Regions from separate parts of the Streptomyces sp. NPDC054770 genome, predicted to be linked through region 1. Evidence: riboswitches for the same ligand, from Rfam matches in the RefSeq annotation. Region 1 holds a riboswitch; the other holds the start of a gene.
The links. A riboswitch is a leader RNA that binds a small molecule or an ion and turns the genes downstream of it on or off. The one in region 1 is predicted to bind cobalamin.

Region 1 (7,382 bases):
GGTCATGATGTCGAGGTTGCCTGCGTAGGCGGGCAGGTAGTGGGCCGCGCCCTCCACCTCCAGGAAGACGGACACCTTCACCGCGTCGCCGGGGGCGAGGGTGCGCAGCGGGTCGTCGGCGGCCACCCGCTCGAACTGCACCTTCTGCTTGAGCCGGTAGCCGGGGACGTACGTCTGGACCCGGGCGACCATCTCCTCGACCGACGCCGTCACCGCCGCGTCGTCGCACTCGCCGACCAGGCAGTGCACGGTGTCCCGCATGATCAGGGGCGGTTCGGCCGGGTTGAGCACGATGATCGCCTTGCCGCGGGCCGCGCCGCCGACCTTCGCGATGGCGGCGGAGGTGGTCTCGGTGAACTCGTCGATGTTGGCGCGGGTGCCGGGACCGGCCGAGCGGGAGGAGATCGAGGCGACGATCTCGCCGTAGTGGACGGGTGTCACGGCGTTGACCGCGGCGACGACCGGGATGGTGGCCTGGCCGCCGCAGGTGACCATGTTGACGTTCGGGGCGTCCAGGTGGGCGTCGCCGTTGACGGGCGGGACGACGTACGGACCGAGCGCGGCCGGGGTGAGGTCGACGACCGTACGGCCGAGGGCGCGCAGCACCTCGTCGTGCCGGCGGTGGGCGCCCGCGGAGGTGGCGTCGAAGACGAGCGAGACGTCCTCGAACTCGTCCAGGCCGACCAGGCCGTCGACGCCCTCGTGGGTGGTGGCCACCTTCAGGCGCCGGGCGCGGGCCAGGCCGTCCGACTCCGGGTCGATACCGGCCATGGCGGCGATCTCCAGCGACTCGGAGAGCCGCAGGATCTTGATCATCAGATCGGTGCCGATGTTCCCGGACCCGATGACGGCGACCTTCGTGGTCATGCTGCTCCCTCGGTTCCCTCGGTGGCGAAGGCGACCCCGACCGTGCCGAGGCCTTCGATGCGTGCGGTGAACTCGTCGCCCTCGGCGGCTACCGCCATCGGGCCGAGCGCGCCGGTGAGCACGATGTCGCCGGCCCGCAGCGGGTCGCCGAGCCCGGCGAGGGTGGCGGCGAGCCAGCGGGCGGCGGTGAGCGGGCTGCCCAGGCAGTCGGCGCCGGTGCCCTGCGAGACGGTCTCGCCGTTCTTGCCCAGGGTCATCCGGACGCCCCGCAGGTCGACCCGGTCCAGCGGGACCGGGGTGCCGCCGAGGACGAACAGGCCGCTGGAGGCGTTGTCGGCGACGGTGTCGACGATCGTGATGTCCCAGCCCGCGATCCGGCTGTCCACGATCTCCAGCGCGGGCAGCGCGAAGGCGGTGGCCCGCAGCAGGTCGGCGACGGTCGGGTCGCGGTGCGGCAGGTCGGCGCCCAGGACCAGGGCGACCTCGGCCTCGACCTTGGGCTGGAGCAGCCGGCCGGCCGCGACCGGCTCGCCCTCGCTCACCGCCATGTCCGCGAAGAGGGCCCCGAAGTCGGGCTGTCCGACCCCGAGCTGCCGCTGCACGGCGGGCGAGGTCAGCCCGATCTTGCGGCCCACCAGCCGGCGGCCGGCGGCCACGCCCCGCTCCACGTGCAGCCGCTGCACGGCGTACGCGGTCTCGATGTCGCCCTCGGGGAGAAGGGCACGGACGGGGGCGCAGGGGGTGCCGGTGCGGGTGGCTTCGTCGAGGACGTCGGCCACCTTGGTGACGAGGTCAGAGCTCATGCCGACAGGTATAGGCGGACGCCGGGAGACGAGGCAAAATATGTTCCGTGACACGGAACAGCACTCAGGGAAACATGCTCGACAAGGCGGTCGCGGTCCTGGACTGCTTCCGCCCGGACGGCGGCGCGTTCCGCCTCACGGAACTGGCCGAGCGGTCGAAGCTGCCCAAGACCACCGTGTTCCGGCTCTGCGCCGAGCTGGTCCGGCTCGGCCTGCTGGAACGGGACGCGGAGACCTACCGGCTCGGCGGGGCGCTCTTCGAGCTGGGGTCGCTGGTGCCGCGCCGGCACGATCTGCGGGAGGCCGCGCTGCCGTTCCTCCAGGACCTCTTCGAGGCCACCCACGAGACCGTGCACCTCGGGGTGCGGGAGGGCCACGAGGTGGTCTACGTCGAGCGCATCCACGGCCACGACGCGCTGCGGCTGCCGTCCCGGATCGGCGGCCGGCTCCCGCTGACCTGCACCGGGGTGGGCAAGGCCCTGCTGGCGTTCTCGGGCGCCGAGCTGGTCGAGGAGGTGCTGGCGGGGCCGCTGCCGCGGCTGACGGCCCGTTCGGTGACGGAGCCTGCGCGGCTGCGTACGGCCGTGGAGCAGGCGCAGGTGGCGGGGCTGGCGTACGAGGAGGAAGAGGCCGCGGAGGGGGTCAGCTGTATCGCGGCGCCGGTTTTCGACGGGCCGACGGCGGTGGCGGCGCTGTCGGTGGCCGTGCCGTGCGGGCGGTTTCGGCCGGCTCAGCTGGCGCCTGCGGTGCGGACCGCTGCGTTGGGGTTGTCGCGGGCGTTGCGCTCGGGTCGGTGACCTGTTGGGGGACGTGGACGTTCGCCTACGGGGACGGGGGGCTCTGAGGACGGCGGGTGCGGGTTGTCTGTGGTTGATCGCGCCCACGCGGCGGAGCCGCATATCGACAACGCCCCGCGCCCCTTTCGGGGCGCTTCCCTCACGTGGGTCGTAAGGTGGACCCCGCAGCTGGTTCGTCCTGTTCGCCAGATGGGATGTCGTAAGAGGGAACCCGGTGGGAATCCGGGACTGCCCCGCAGCGGTGAGTGGGAACGACCGCCGTCATACGCACTGGGTCCACCGGATCCGGGAAGCGACGGCCAGTAGGAGTCTCGTCGGCTTTGTACGACGGGACGTGCCCGCGAGTCCGAAGACCTGCCAACTGCCCGTGTGCGAACCACTCGTGCGCGGACATCCCGGTGACCTCGTGGGCGGGTCGGCGTGCACATCGGAGGAGCGGTCGGGTACGACCGTCGCCGTCCGGTCCGTCATCCCTTCGCGCTCTCGTCCCGTCACCGGGATCTCAGGGAATCGTCTCGCGAAGGAGATCTCCGTGACAGCCAAGTCCGCAGCCGCGGCAGCCCGGGCCACCGTGTACGGCTACCCCCGCCAGGGGCCGGCCCGGGAACTGAAGAAGGCGATCGAGAGCTACTGGAAGGGCCGGTCCACCGCCGACGCCCTGCGGGCCACCGCCGCCGAACTGCGCCGGTCCACCTGGCGGCAGCTCGCCGGGGCCGGCGTCCACGAGGTGCCGACCGGCGACTTCTCGTACTACGACCATGTCCTCGACACCACCGTGATGGTCGGCGCCGTCCCCGCGCGGCACCGCGCCGCCGTCGACGCCGACGCCCTGGACGGCTACTTCGCCATGGCCCGCGGCACCCAGGACAGCGCGCCGCTGGAGATGACGAAGTGGTTCGACACCAACTACCACTACCTGGTGCCGGAGTTGGGCCCGGACACCGTCTTCGCCGCGAACTCCGCCAAGCAGGTGGGCGAGTTGCGGGAGGCGCTGGCCCTCGGGCTCGCCTCCCGGCCGGTGCTGGTCGGCCCGGTCTCCTACCTGCTGCTCGCCAAGCCGGCGCCCGGGGTGCCCGCCGGCTTCGACCCGCTCACCCTCCTCGACCGGCTGCTCCCGGTCTACGCCGAGGTGCTCGCCGACCTGCGGGCGGCCGGCGCCGAGTGGGTGCAGCTCGACGAACCCGCCCTGGTCCAGGACCGCACCCCGGCCGAGCTGAACGCCGTCGCCCGTGCCTATCGGGATCCGGGTGCCCGGCCCGACCGGCCGAAGCTGCTCGTCGCCTCCTACTTCGACCGGCTCGGCGAGGCCCTGCCCGTGCTGGCCAAGGCCCCGGTCGAGGGGCTCGCCCTGGACTTCACCGGGGCGGCGGCCGCCAACCTGGACGCCCTGGCCGCCGTCGGCGGGCTGCCCGGCAAGCGGCTGGTCGCCGGTGTCGTCGACGGCCGCAACATCTGGGTCAACGACCTGTCGGCATCCCTCAGCACCCTCGGCACCCTGCTCGGCCTCGCCGACCGGGTCGACGTGGCCGCCTCCTGCTCCCTCCTGCACGTGCCGCTGGACACGGCGGCCGAGCGGGACATCGAACCGCAGATCCTGCGCTGGCTGGCCTTCGCCAGGCAGAAGACGGCCGAGATCGTCACCCTCGCCAAGGGCCTCGCCCAGGGCCCCCACACCATCGCCGCCGAACTCGCCGCCAACCGCGCCGACCTGGCCTCCCGGGCGGCTTCACCGATCACCCACGCCCCCGGCGTCCGGGCCCGTGCGGCCGCCGTGACCGCTTTCGACGCCCGCCGCTCCTCTCCGTACCGGCAGCGTGCCGCCGCCCAACGCGCCCATCTCCGGTTGCCGTTGCTGCCGACGACGACCATCGGCTCGTTCCCGCAGACCGACGAACTGCGCACCGCGCGGGCGGACCTGCGGGCGGGCCGGATCGACACGGCCGGTTACGAGGAGCGGGTGCGGGCCGAGATCCAGGAGGTGGTCGCCTTCCAGGAGAAGACCGGCCTGGACGTCCTGGTGCACGGCGAACCCGAACGCAACGACATGGTCCAGTACTTCGCCGAACAGCTGACGGGATACCTGGCCACCCGGCACGGCTGGGTCCAGTCGTACGGCACCCGGTACGTGCGCCCGCCGGTCCTGGCCGGTGACGTCTCCCGTCCCGAGCCGATGACGGTCCGCTGGACGTCGTACGCCCAGTCCCTCACCGACCGCCCGGTCAAGGGCATGCTCACCGGGCCGGTGACCATGCTGGCCTGGTCGTTCGTCCGTGACGACCAGCCGCTCGGCGACACCGCCCGCCAGGTCGCCCTCGCCCTGCGCGACGAGGTGAACGACCTGGAGGCGGAAGGCACTTCGGTCATCCAGGTCGACGAACCCGCACTACGCGAGACCCTCCCGCTGCGGGCCGCCGACCGGGCCGGCTACCTGGCCTGGGCGACCGAGGCGTTCCGGCTCACCACCGCCGGAGTCCGTCCGGACACCCAGATCCACACGCACATGTGCTACGCCGAGTTCGGCGACATCGTCCGGGCCATCGACGACCTCGACGCGGACGTCATCAGCCTGGAGGCGGCCCGCTCGCACATGCAGGTCGCCCGCGAACTCGCCGCGCACGGCTATCCGCGCGAGGCCGGCCCCGGGGTCTACGACATCCACTCGCCCCGGGTGCCGAGCGCCGAGGAGGCCGCCGACCTGGTGCGGACCGGTCTGCGGGCCATCCCGGCCGAGCGGCTCTGGGTCAACCCCGACTGCGGACTGAAGACCCGCGGCTGGCCGGAGGTCCGGGCCGCCCTGGAGAACCTGGTCGCGGCGGCCCAGGCGGTGCGCGCGGAGCTGTAACCGGGTCCTGGTGCGGGTGCCGGACGGCGTACTGTCGTGCGCGGCCGGCATCCGCCCCCACCGCTGCCGCCGGCATGCGACGGACGACCATGGAGGAACCGCCCCGTGACCTGCCGAGTCATCCTCATAGCCCCGGCCATGACCCCCTCGTTGCGGCGGGCCCGCTTCGACGACGGTGACTCGATCGAGAAGCCCGGGGCGGTGACGCTGTCCCTGCCGGCCGCGGGCGCGGAGGTCCACTCCCCCAGCGTGCGCTGCCGGGAGACGGCGGCCGCGCTGGGCCTGGACGCCTCGGCGGAGCCCGAGCTGTCGGGCCTGGACGCGGGACGTTGGCGGGGCCGGACGCTGGAGGAGGTCGGCACCGCCGAACCCGACGCGCTGCTCCAGTGGCTGACCGACGCGGGCGCCGCACCGCACGGCGGCGAGTCGGTACGGGAGTTGTGCGCGCGGGTCACCGGGTGGCTGGACCGGACGGGCCTGACCATCGGCAGGACGGTCGCCGTGGTGGAGCCGGAGGTGGTGCGGGCCATGGTGCTGCATGTGCTCGGGGCGCCCGAGGCCGCGTTCTGGCGGGTGGACGTGCCGTCGCTGTCGGCGACGGAGATCACGGGCGGACCCGGGCGCTGGAACCTGCGGCTCGGCCAGGTCGGCGGCTAGCGGGTGTCCGGTGGAGCGCCGGAAATGCGGTGGAGCGGTGCGCCCCGTCCTGCCTAGGGTCGCGCCATGACCACCCGCACCTTCCGCGTCACCGTCCGCGGCGTCTTCGACGGCCTCAGCGCCGGACAACGCGCCGAACTGCTCTCCCGGGCCGCCGAGCACGACGTGCTGCGCGCGGCCTTCACGCCCGAGGGCCACCTCAGCTACGACATCGCCGCCCGCCCGGCCTTCACCTTCCGCTTCCAGGACACCGGGGAGGAAGAGGAGGACATCCTGGAGGCGACCGAGCGCGCCGAGGAGGCGGCCAGGGCGTGGCTGACCGAGCGCGGCTACGGCTACAAGAACCTCAGGTCCAGCGCGGAGGACCTCTCCCAGGCGCCCCTCGGCAAGCGGCAGCGCCGGGCGGCGGCGCAGCAGCAGGGCTGACGGGCGGCGGCGGGCGGCACCCTCTGCCCCCGGGTCAGGCGGTGCCGCCCGGTATCCAGCCCTGGCCGCGCAGCACCGCCGAGACGTCCGGCGCCCGGTAGTGCTCGCCCTTGAGCACCTTGCCGTCGGCCCGGCGGGCCACCTGCCCGTCGGGCCCCAGCTTGCTCATGTTGGACCGGTGGATCTCGGCGAGCACCGCGTCCAGGTCGATCCCGTGCACCAGCGCGGTGCCGTATGCCACGTAGACCACGTCCGCCAGCTCGTGCGCGAGCCGGTCGAGGGGCCCGTCGACCGCGACCTCGGCGACCTCCGCGGCCTCCTCGGCGAGCAGCTCCCCCCGGTGCGCGGCCAGTTCGGGGGAGACCTCGGTCGGCGTGGTGCGGGCGTCCAGGCCGAAGGCCTGGTGGAACTCCCGGACGAGGCGGGCGGGCGAGGTGCCGGTCGGGGCACCGGGGACGGAACTGGTCATGCGAACGACTGTAGCGGCCGCCACTGACAGTCCGGGTCCGCCGCCGGGCCCCCGGCCCTGGTCAGGACCGTGGCCTGCTGGCAGGATCGCGCGCATGCCCAAGCTCTTTCCCGGTATCGGCAGGCGCCGCGCGCTCCAGGGCGCGGCCGCCTGCTTCGTCGCGTCCGGCCTGCTGCTGTGGTGGCTGCTGCCGCTGGGCGAGAAGCCGCCGACCGGGACGATCACCTTCAGCACCGGGACGCTGCGCGGCGTCTACCAGGAGTACGGCGAACGGCTGCGCACCGAGCTGGGCAAGGACATGCCGGGGCTGAAGGTGAAGCTGGTGCAGAGCAACGGGTCGTACGAGAACGTGCAGCGGGTGGCGACCGGCCGGGCCGACTTCACCATCGCGGCGGCCGACGCGGTGGAGACGTACGAACTGAACGACGGGCAGGGTGCCGGACAACTGCGCGGGGTGGCACGCCTCTACGACGACTACGTCCAGCTCGTCGTGCCCCGGGACTCGGCCGTCACCAGCGTCG
Region 2 (7,382 bases), on a different contig from region 1:
CCGGCAGCCCCTCGTCGGAGCGGTCGAGGCCGAAGACCTCGCAGACCACCCCGAGCTCGAAGGGATGCACACCGTCGAGAAGCACCGTGGCCACGTTCTTCAGCATGCTGCCAGTGTGCCTCTTCGCTGGCAGTAATTCGAGGGTGTGTGGCAGTGCTGCCACTCACGGTAAGGAGCATTCGGCGCGAGAGTGGTGTCCATGAACGGAAACCAGATCGAAGGTCTCATCGGAATGGTCCTGGTCCTCGGCATCCTGGTCCTCATGGCCCTCCCCTCCGTGCTCGGCATCCTGCGCGACCGGCGCATCGACCGGCAGATCAGGGAGGCGCGGCGGACCGAGGGGGCCGGCCACCGCCGGGAAACCCAGCACCGCGGAAGGTCCCTGACCGCCTAGCTTCCCCGGCACGACGACCACCTCGCGGACGGTGTCGGCCGGGGACGCACTCGACCTCAAGCAGCCGGCAGGCGGCTCAGAAGTCCTCGTCGAGGTCGACGGTGCCCTCCACCGCCACCTGGTACGCGGACGGACGGCGCTCGAAGAAGTTCGTCAGCTCCTGCACGCCCTGCAGCTCCATGAAGGAGAACGGGTTCTCCGAGCCGTACACCGGGGCGAAGCCCAGGCGGCCGAGCCGCTGGTCGGCGACGCACTCCAGGTACTGGCGCATCGAGTCCGTGTTCATGCCCGGCAGACCGTCACCGCACAGGTCCCGGCCGAACTGCAGCTCCGCCTCGACGGCCTCCCGCAGCATGTCGGTGACCTGCTGCCGGAGTTCGTCGTCGAAGAGCTCCGGCTCCTCCTTGCGCACGGTGTCCACGACGTCGAACGCGAAGCTCATGTGCATCGTCTCGTCACGGAACACCCAGTTGGTGCCGGTGGCGAGACCGTGCAGCAGACCCCGGCTGCGGAACCAGTAGACGTACGCGAAGGCGCCGTAGAAGAACAGGCCCTCGATGCACGCGGCGAAGCAGATGAGGTTGAGCAGGAAGCGGCGGCGGTCGGCCTTGGACTCCAGGCGGTCCAGGTTGTCCACCGAGTCCATCCACTTGAAGCAGAACTCGGCCTTCTCGCGGATGGAGGGGATGTTCTCCACCGCGGCGAACGCGGCGGCGCGGTCCGCCGGGTCGGGGAGGTAGGTGTCCAGCAGGGTCAGGTAGAACTGGACGTGCACGGCCTCCTCGAAGAGCTGGCGCGACAAGTACAGGCGCGCCTCCGGGGAGTTGATGTGCTTGTACAGCGTCAGCACCAGGTTGTTCGCCACGATCGAGTCGCCCGTCGCGAAGAAGGCGACCAGCCGGCCGATCATGTGCTGCTCGGCGGGCGTGAGCTTCGCGAGGTCGGCCACGTCCGAGTGGAGGTCGACCTCCTCCACGGTCCAGGTGTTCTTGATGGCGTCCCGGTAGCGCTCGTAGAAGTCCGGGTAGCGCATCGGGCGCAGGGTCAGTTCGAAGCCCGGGTCGAGAAGGTTCTTGTTGTCGCTGGTCATTACTGGCAGGCCTCGCAGGACTCGGGGTTCTCAAGGGAGCAGGCGACGGCCTCGGGGTCCGGGGCGGCCTGCACGGGGACAGCGGCCTGTGCGGCGCGGGCGATCCGGGTCGCCGGGCGCGAGCGCAGGTAGTACGTCGTCTTCAGCCCGGACTTCCAGGCGTACGCGTACATCGAGGAGAGCTTGCCGATGGTCGGCGTCTCCAGGAACAGGTTCAGGGACTGGGCCTGGTCCAGGTACGGGGTGCGGGCGGCGGCCATGTCGATCAGGCCGCGCTGCGGGATCTCCCACGCCGTGCGGTAGAGCCGCCGTACGTCCTCCGGGATCCACGCGAAGTCCTGCACCGAGCCGCTCGCGTCGCGCAGCGCCTCGCGGGTGCGGGCGTCCCAGACGCCGAGGTCCTTGAGGTCCTGCACCAGGTAGGAGTTGACCTGGAGGAACTCGCCGGACAGCGTCTCGCGCTTGAAGAGGTTCGAGACCTGCGGCTCGATGCACTCGTAGACACCGGCGATGGACGCGATGGTGGCGGTGGGCGCGATCGCGAGGAGGAGGCTGTTGCGCAGACCGGTCGTCGCGATCCGCGCGCGCAGCGCCGCCCAGCGCTCCGGCCAGGTGAACTCGACGCCGTAGTGGTCGGGGTGCAGCACGCCCTGCGCGGTGCGGGTCTTCTCCCAGGCCGGCAGCGGGCCGCTGCGCTCGGCGAGGTCGGCGGAGGCCTCGTAGGCGACGAGCATGATCCGCTCGGCGATCCGGGTGGAGAGGGCCCTGGCCTCGGGGGAGTCGAAGGGCAGCCGCAGCTTGAAGAAGACGTCCTGGAGGCCCATGGCGCCCAGGCCGACGGGCCGCCACCTGGCGTTCGACCGGCCCGCCTGCTCGGTCGGGTAGAAGTTGATGTCCACGACCCGGTCGAGGAAGGTGACGGCGGTGCGGACGGTCTCGTCCAGCCGCTCCCAGTCGATGTCACCTGCCGCCTTGTCGACGAACGCGCCGAGGTTGACCGAACCGAGGTTGCAGACCGCCGTCTCGCCGTCGTCCGTGACCTCCAGGATCTCCGTGCAGAGGTTGGAGGAGTGGACGACATGGCCGGGGGTGGCCGTCTGGTTCGCGGTGCGGTTGGCCGCGTCCTTGAAGGTCATCCAGCCGTTGCCGGTCTGCGCGAGGGTGCGCATCATCCGGCCGTACAGGTCACGGGCCGGAATGGTCCTGAGCGCGAGGCCGGCCGCCTCGGCCCTGCGGTAGGCGGCGTCGAACTCCTCGCCCCACAGGTCGACCAGTTCGGGCACGTCGGCCGGGGAGAACAGCGACCACTGCGCGTCCGCGTTCACCCGGCGCATGAACTCGTCCGGGATCCAGTGCGCGAGGTTGAGGTTGTGGGTACGGCGGGCGTCCTCGCCGGTGTTGTCGCGCAGCTCCAGGAACTCCTCGATGTCGGAGTGCCAGGTCTCCAGGTAGACCGCGGCCGCGCCCTTGCGCCGGCCGCCCTGGTTCACGGCGGCGACCGAGGCGTCGAGGGTCTTCAGGAACGGCACGATGCCGTTGGAGTGGCCGTTGGTGCCGCGGATCAGCGAACCCCGGCTGCGGATCCGGGAGTACGACAGGCCGATGCCGCCGGCGTGCTTCGAGAGGCGGGCGACCTGGTGGTAGCGGTCGTAGATCGAGTCCAGCTCGTCCTTCGGCGAGTCCAGAAGGTAGCAGGACGACATCTGGGGGTGCCGGGTGCCGGAGTTGAAGAGGGTGGGGGAGGACGGGAGGTAGTCGAGGCGGCTCATCAGGCCGTAGAGCGCGGCGACTTCGTCCACCGACCTCGCGCCCGTCTTCGAATTGAACGCAGTGTCCTCGGCGAGGCCGGCGGCGACCCGGAGCATGAAGTGCTGGGGGGTCTCGATGACCTTGCGGGTGATCGGGTGCCGGAGCAGGTAGCGGCTGTGCAGCGTGCGCAGGCCGAAGTAGCCGAAGCGGTCGTCGGCGGCCGGGTCGACGAGGGTGTCGAGGCGGCGGGCGTGCAGCCGTACGAACTCGGCGGTCCGGTCGGCGATCAGCCCCTCCCGGTGCCCCACGGCGACGGACTCGGTGAAGGAGGTCACGCCCTGCGAGGCGGCCTCGGCACGGACGGAGACCGTCAGCAGCCGGGCGGCGAGCCTGGAGTAGGCGGGGTCCTCGGAGATGAGGCCGGCGGCGGCCTCGGTGGCCAGCTCGCGCAACTCCGCCTCGTCGGCCCGCGCGGACCGGCCGCGCAACGCGGCGGCGGCGACCCGGCCGGGGTCGGCGTCGGGGAGGTCGGCGGTCAGCTCGGTCAGGGTCCGCAGCAGCGCGGTACCGGGACCGTCCTCTTCGGCAGAGATGACCGCTGAAGCCGGGTCGGCTGGCGCGATGGTCACGTGGGACTCTCCCTCGCTGGGCTCGGGGCCTGGCGGAGGGCAGCGGGCAGCACGAGCGCGCGTGGGCACACGTCGAGACCCTGGCCCACTCCGCGAGGCCCGGACGTCAGAACGCCCGCGCCGGGTGGCTGGGCGTGCTGTCGGCAGGTCCTCGGACTGATTCCTGTGCACGAACATGCACAAGTACACCGTTGCGGGACAGTTCCGGATTCGCACCGGATTCCCCTGCGGCGACAGCGAGCATGAGCATACATCTAGTGCCGGGTTGTCGTGTCACCCCCAGATGTTGTGTCGTGGCGGTGTCGGAGCGTCAACTCATAGGTGAGGAGAGTGATGTCGTCCAGGTGCGGTACGGGATTCCAGTCCCGGTCGGGTGTGCGGACGAAACCCAGACGTTCGTAGAGACGGTGGGCGGTGTGCATGCCTCGCTGGCTCGACAGGACGACGGCCGTGCAGCCCCGGGTGGCCCGTGCGCGGTCGATGCAGGCCCGTACGAGGGCCTCGCCGGCGCCTTTGCCGCGGGCCTCGTGTGCGACCGCGAGCGCCCTGATCTCCGCCTCGCCGGGGCGGGCGATGTCGGCGACCGGGCCGGGGCCGGCGACGAAGGTGACGCCGCCGAGGAGCTTTTCGCCGGACACGGCCACGAGCACGTCGGCGGCGGCCGCCCGGCTCGCCACGTCCTTCAGCACGGGCAGGTACTCGTCGCCCTCGCCGTAGTCGAGGAGGCCGTCCAGAAGGTAGGCCTGGGCGGTCATCTCGCCGAGGGGCTCGTACTCACCGGGTTCCGCCCGCCGTATCACGATGTCCATGGCCCGAGTCTGCCGGACTCCCGCCTGCGGAAACCTCTCGATTTCCCCGGTGGGGCGCCCGGGTTGGGGGCTGTGCCGGGAGTGATTCCATGGAAGGAGGTGCCGGTGCCCGCGGGTCCGCCGTTCCGAGAACACTCCGGGAACGCGTAAGGAGAAGGCACCATGACGAGGGTCGTCCGGCACCCGCCCGGCAAGGAGCTTCCGCGCGACGCGCCGATGGCGACACTGGACCTGCGACGCGCGGGCAACCGGGTCGGATCCGGTCTCATGGGCCGCTGGCACGCCCTGACGATCCGTCTGGAGGCCCGTCACGGCGCCACCCGCCCCAGGAAGTGGCACCGTTGGGTCTCCTACGCCAACGTCACGAGGGCGGTCTGGCTGGTCGCCGCGCTGGCCATGCTCGCCTGGACCGGTGAGGGGCTGTACATCCTCGCCACGGGCGAGACGACCGGATTCGAGTCATGGCGGAAGCGCAACAGCGTGGGGTTCGACACCGTCAGCAGGTTCGTCGGCCCGATCCTCGCCGCCTCCGTCGCCGCCGCACTGTTCCTGTTCTGGTGGTACCGGTGGACCAAACGGCGCTACCTCGCCAAGGCGCTGCGGGATCCCCGCGGGCTGGTGCCCACCGCGGGTCCCGACACGGCCGAGATCGTGGGCCGGGACGAGGTCGCACAGGTCATCGCCGAACGGCTGCGGGAGCGCGACACGCGCCGGCCCTATCTGCTGGTCGGCGGCGTCGGCGCCGGCAAGACCGCGGTCCTCGTACGGCTCACCGAACTCCTGGCCCGGCAGAACGCCGTACCGGTGCCGATCCGGCTCAGGGACGCGGTGGACGGAGGCGACCTCAACTTCGAGCGTCTGGCCAGGCGGCGCTTCGCCGAGGAGGCGCCCAAGGGCATCCTGGCGCGCACCAAGACCGACCGGGTCTGGCAGCAACTCCTCGCCGACGACAAGCCGGTCGTCCTCGCCGACGGCCTGGAGGAGGCCCTCCTCGACGACGGCCATCAGCAGAACCGGGACAACGTCATCCGCCAGGCCATCGAACGCGCCCACGAGGAGAAGCTGCCCCTGGTCATCGCCTCCCGGCCGCACAGCCCACTGGAGAACACCTCGGCCGCGATCGTCGAACTGGAACCGCTCGGTGAGGACGCGGCAGTTCGCTTCGTCGAGGCGGGCGTACGGGAGAGCGACGAGCGCCGGGTGGACTGGATCGTGGAGACGGCGGAGGTGACCGAGTCGCCGATCTACCTCCAGATCGCCCGCGAACTCCACCGGCGCGGAGCCCTGGACCACAACCGTGCGGACCACGATCCCCACCACCTGAACGCCCGCAGCCGCGACCGGGCCACCCTGCGGCTGTGGCTGCTGGAGAGCTGGGCCGAGGCGCTGTGCGAGGGGAAGCTGCGCGAGGACGTCGCGCTGGCCCCGCAGGAGCGCCGCGACGCCCTTGAGCTGGTCTCGGCCCTGGCCTGTGTCGGCCTGCTCCAGGACAAGCTGGAGGTCGGCCTCCCGGAGCTGCTCGCCCCGGAGGTCCTGCACCCCGGTCCGGCCCGGCGGGCCCGGGCCCTGGCGGAACGCGTGTGGGCCGACCGGGTGTTCGACCACTACGGCAAGGACGGCAACCTCCTCTCCGACTGGCACCGACAGCAGATCTGGGACGCGCTGTGCGAGCGGCTCGGCGACGAGGAACGCCGACGGCTGCGCACGGGGAACATGGACCAGTGCCAGGCCGGCCTCGCCCGTCTCGCGGCGCAGGCGGGCAGACTCAAACTGGTGGAGGGCTCCGGGCGAAGGGTCCGTTTCCCGCACAGCATCATCCAGGCCTACTTCGGCTACCGCCTGCTGGACCAGCTGGGGGAGCGGGGTGCCGGGCAACTGGTCGAGGAGGCGCTGCAGCCGCCCGGTCCCAGCCGGGAACTGCTCATCGCGCTGGTGCTGTTGTCCCGGGTGCGGGAGGCGCGGCTGCCGGATCCGGGGAGCGGGTTGCGGGCCGCCGTGCGCAAGGGGGTGACCGAGCGGGTCCGGCAGTCGCCCGTCGGGGGCCGCACGTCGGCCCAGCGGCTGTGTGACGCCGCGAGCCGTCGCACGGACGATCCGAAGGCCCTCGACCTCTACGCCGCGGCTCTGGAGATCGAGAGCGCGGAGGCCGATCCCCGGCGCCTGGGCGACATCGTGGCCGCGGTGCGCGAACGCTGGCCCGACATCAAGGGGGACCGGCGCACGCTGCGGGACGCCAAGCGCAGACTGCTCAAGCAGCTCGGAGCCGCGCTGCGCAAGGTGTCCGACCGGGTCGACACCACCCCGCTGTACTGGCAGCTCTTCGAGATCGGCATCGAGGAATCCTCCTACTCCACCCGCCTGGCCATCGCCCAGGAGTTCGGTGCCGGCGGCAACCCCGCGTTCGCCGTGATCCGCGAGCGGGTCGGTCTGAACAGCGACCCGGTGCGGGAGTACGAGGACCGGCTCGGCAAGCTGAGGGCCTGGAAGCGGCGGGAGTACGAGACGTGGGCCGCGAACATGGGGCGCGCGAGGTCGGCCAAGTCGCTCTCGGGCGCCGTGTCGACCGAGCGCGTCCGGCAGCTGCAGCAGGACCGGAAGGAGCTGAACCGGCGCTACCGCGAGCAACGGGTCTGCCTGTTCCGGGAGTTCGTGATGCGGGCCTGGCTGGTCCCGATGCTCCTGGGATCCGTCGACGAGGCCCACCGTGACGA

Region 2: another riboswitch for cobalamin. It lies ahead of ACWGKQ_RS34280 (ribonucleoside-diphosphate reductase subunit alpha); the one in region 1 lies ahead of metE (5-methyltetrahydropteroyltriglutamate--homocysteine S-methyltransferase).

What each region holds. Positions count from the first base shown of each region.
Region 1 covers NZ_JBSHBL010000027.1:65,688-73,069, forward strand. Annotated here, with positions in the region: gene ACWGKQ_RS23585 (acetaldehyde dehydrogenase (acetylating)) at 1-867, opposite strand, end outside; gene ACWGKQ_RS23590 (2-keto-4-pentenoate hydratase) at 864-1,670, opposite strand; gene ACWGKQ_RS23595 (IclR family transcriptional regulator) at 1,745-2,467, shown strand; cobalamin riboswitch at 2,620-2,843, shown strand; gene metE (5-methyltetrahydropteroyltriglutamate--homocysteine S-methyltransferase) at 3,000-5,309, shown strand; gene ACWGKQ_RS23605 (histidine phosphatase family protein) at 5,415-5,966, shown strand; gene ACWGKQ_RS23610 (DUF6204 family protein) at 6,033-6,392, shown strand; gene ACWGKQ_RS23615 (pyrophosphohydrolase domain-containing protein) at 6,427-6,861, opposite strand; gene ACWGKQ_RS23620 (TAXI family TRAP transporter solute-binding subunit) at 6,956-7,382, shown strand, end outside.
Region 2 covers NZ_JBSHBL010000050.1:20,342-27,723, forward strand. Annotated here, with positions in the region: gene ACWGKQ_RS34265 (helix-turn-helix domain-containing protein) at 1-106, opposite strand, end outside; gene ACWGKQ_RS34270 (hypothetical protein) at 200-394, shown strand; gene ACWGKQ_RS34275 (ribonucleotide-diphosphate reductase subunit beta) at 471-1,484, opposite strand; gene ACWGKQ_RS34280 (ribonucleoside-diphosphate reductase subunit alpha) at 1,484-3,862, opposite strand; cobalamin riboswitch at 3,988-4,112, opposite strand; gene ACWGKQ_RS34285 (GNAT family N-acetyltransferase) at 4,117-4,671, opposite strand; gene ACWGKQ_RS34290 (ATP-binding protein) at 4,834-7,382, shown strand, end outside.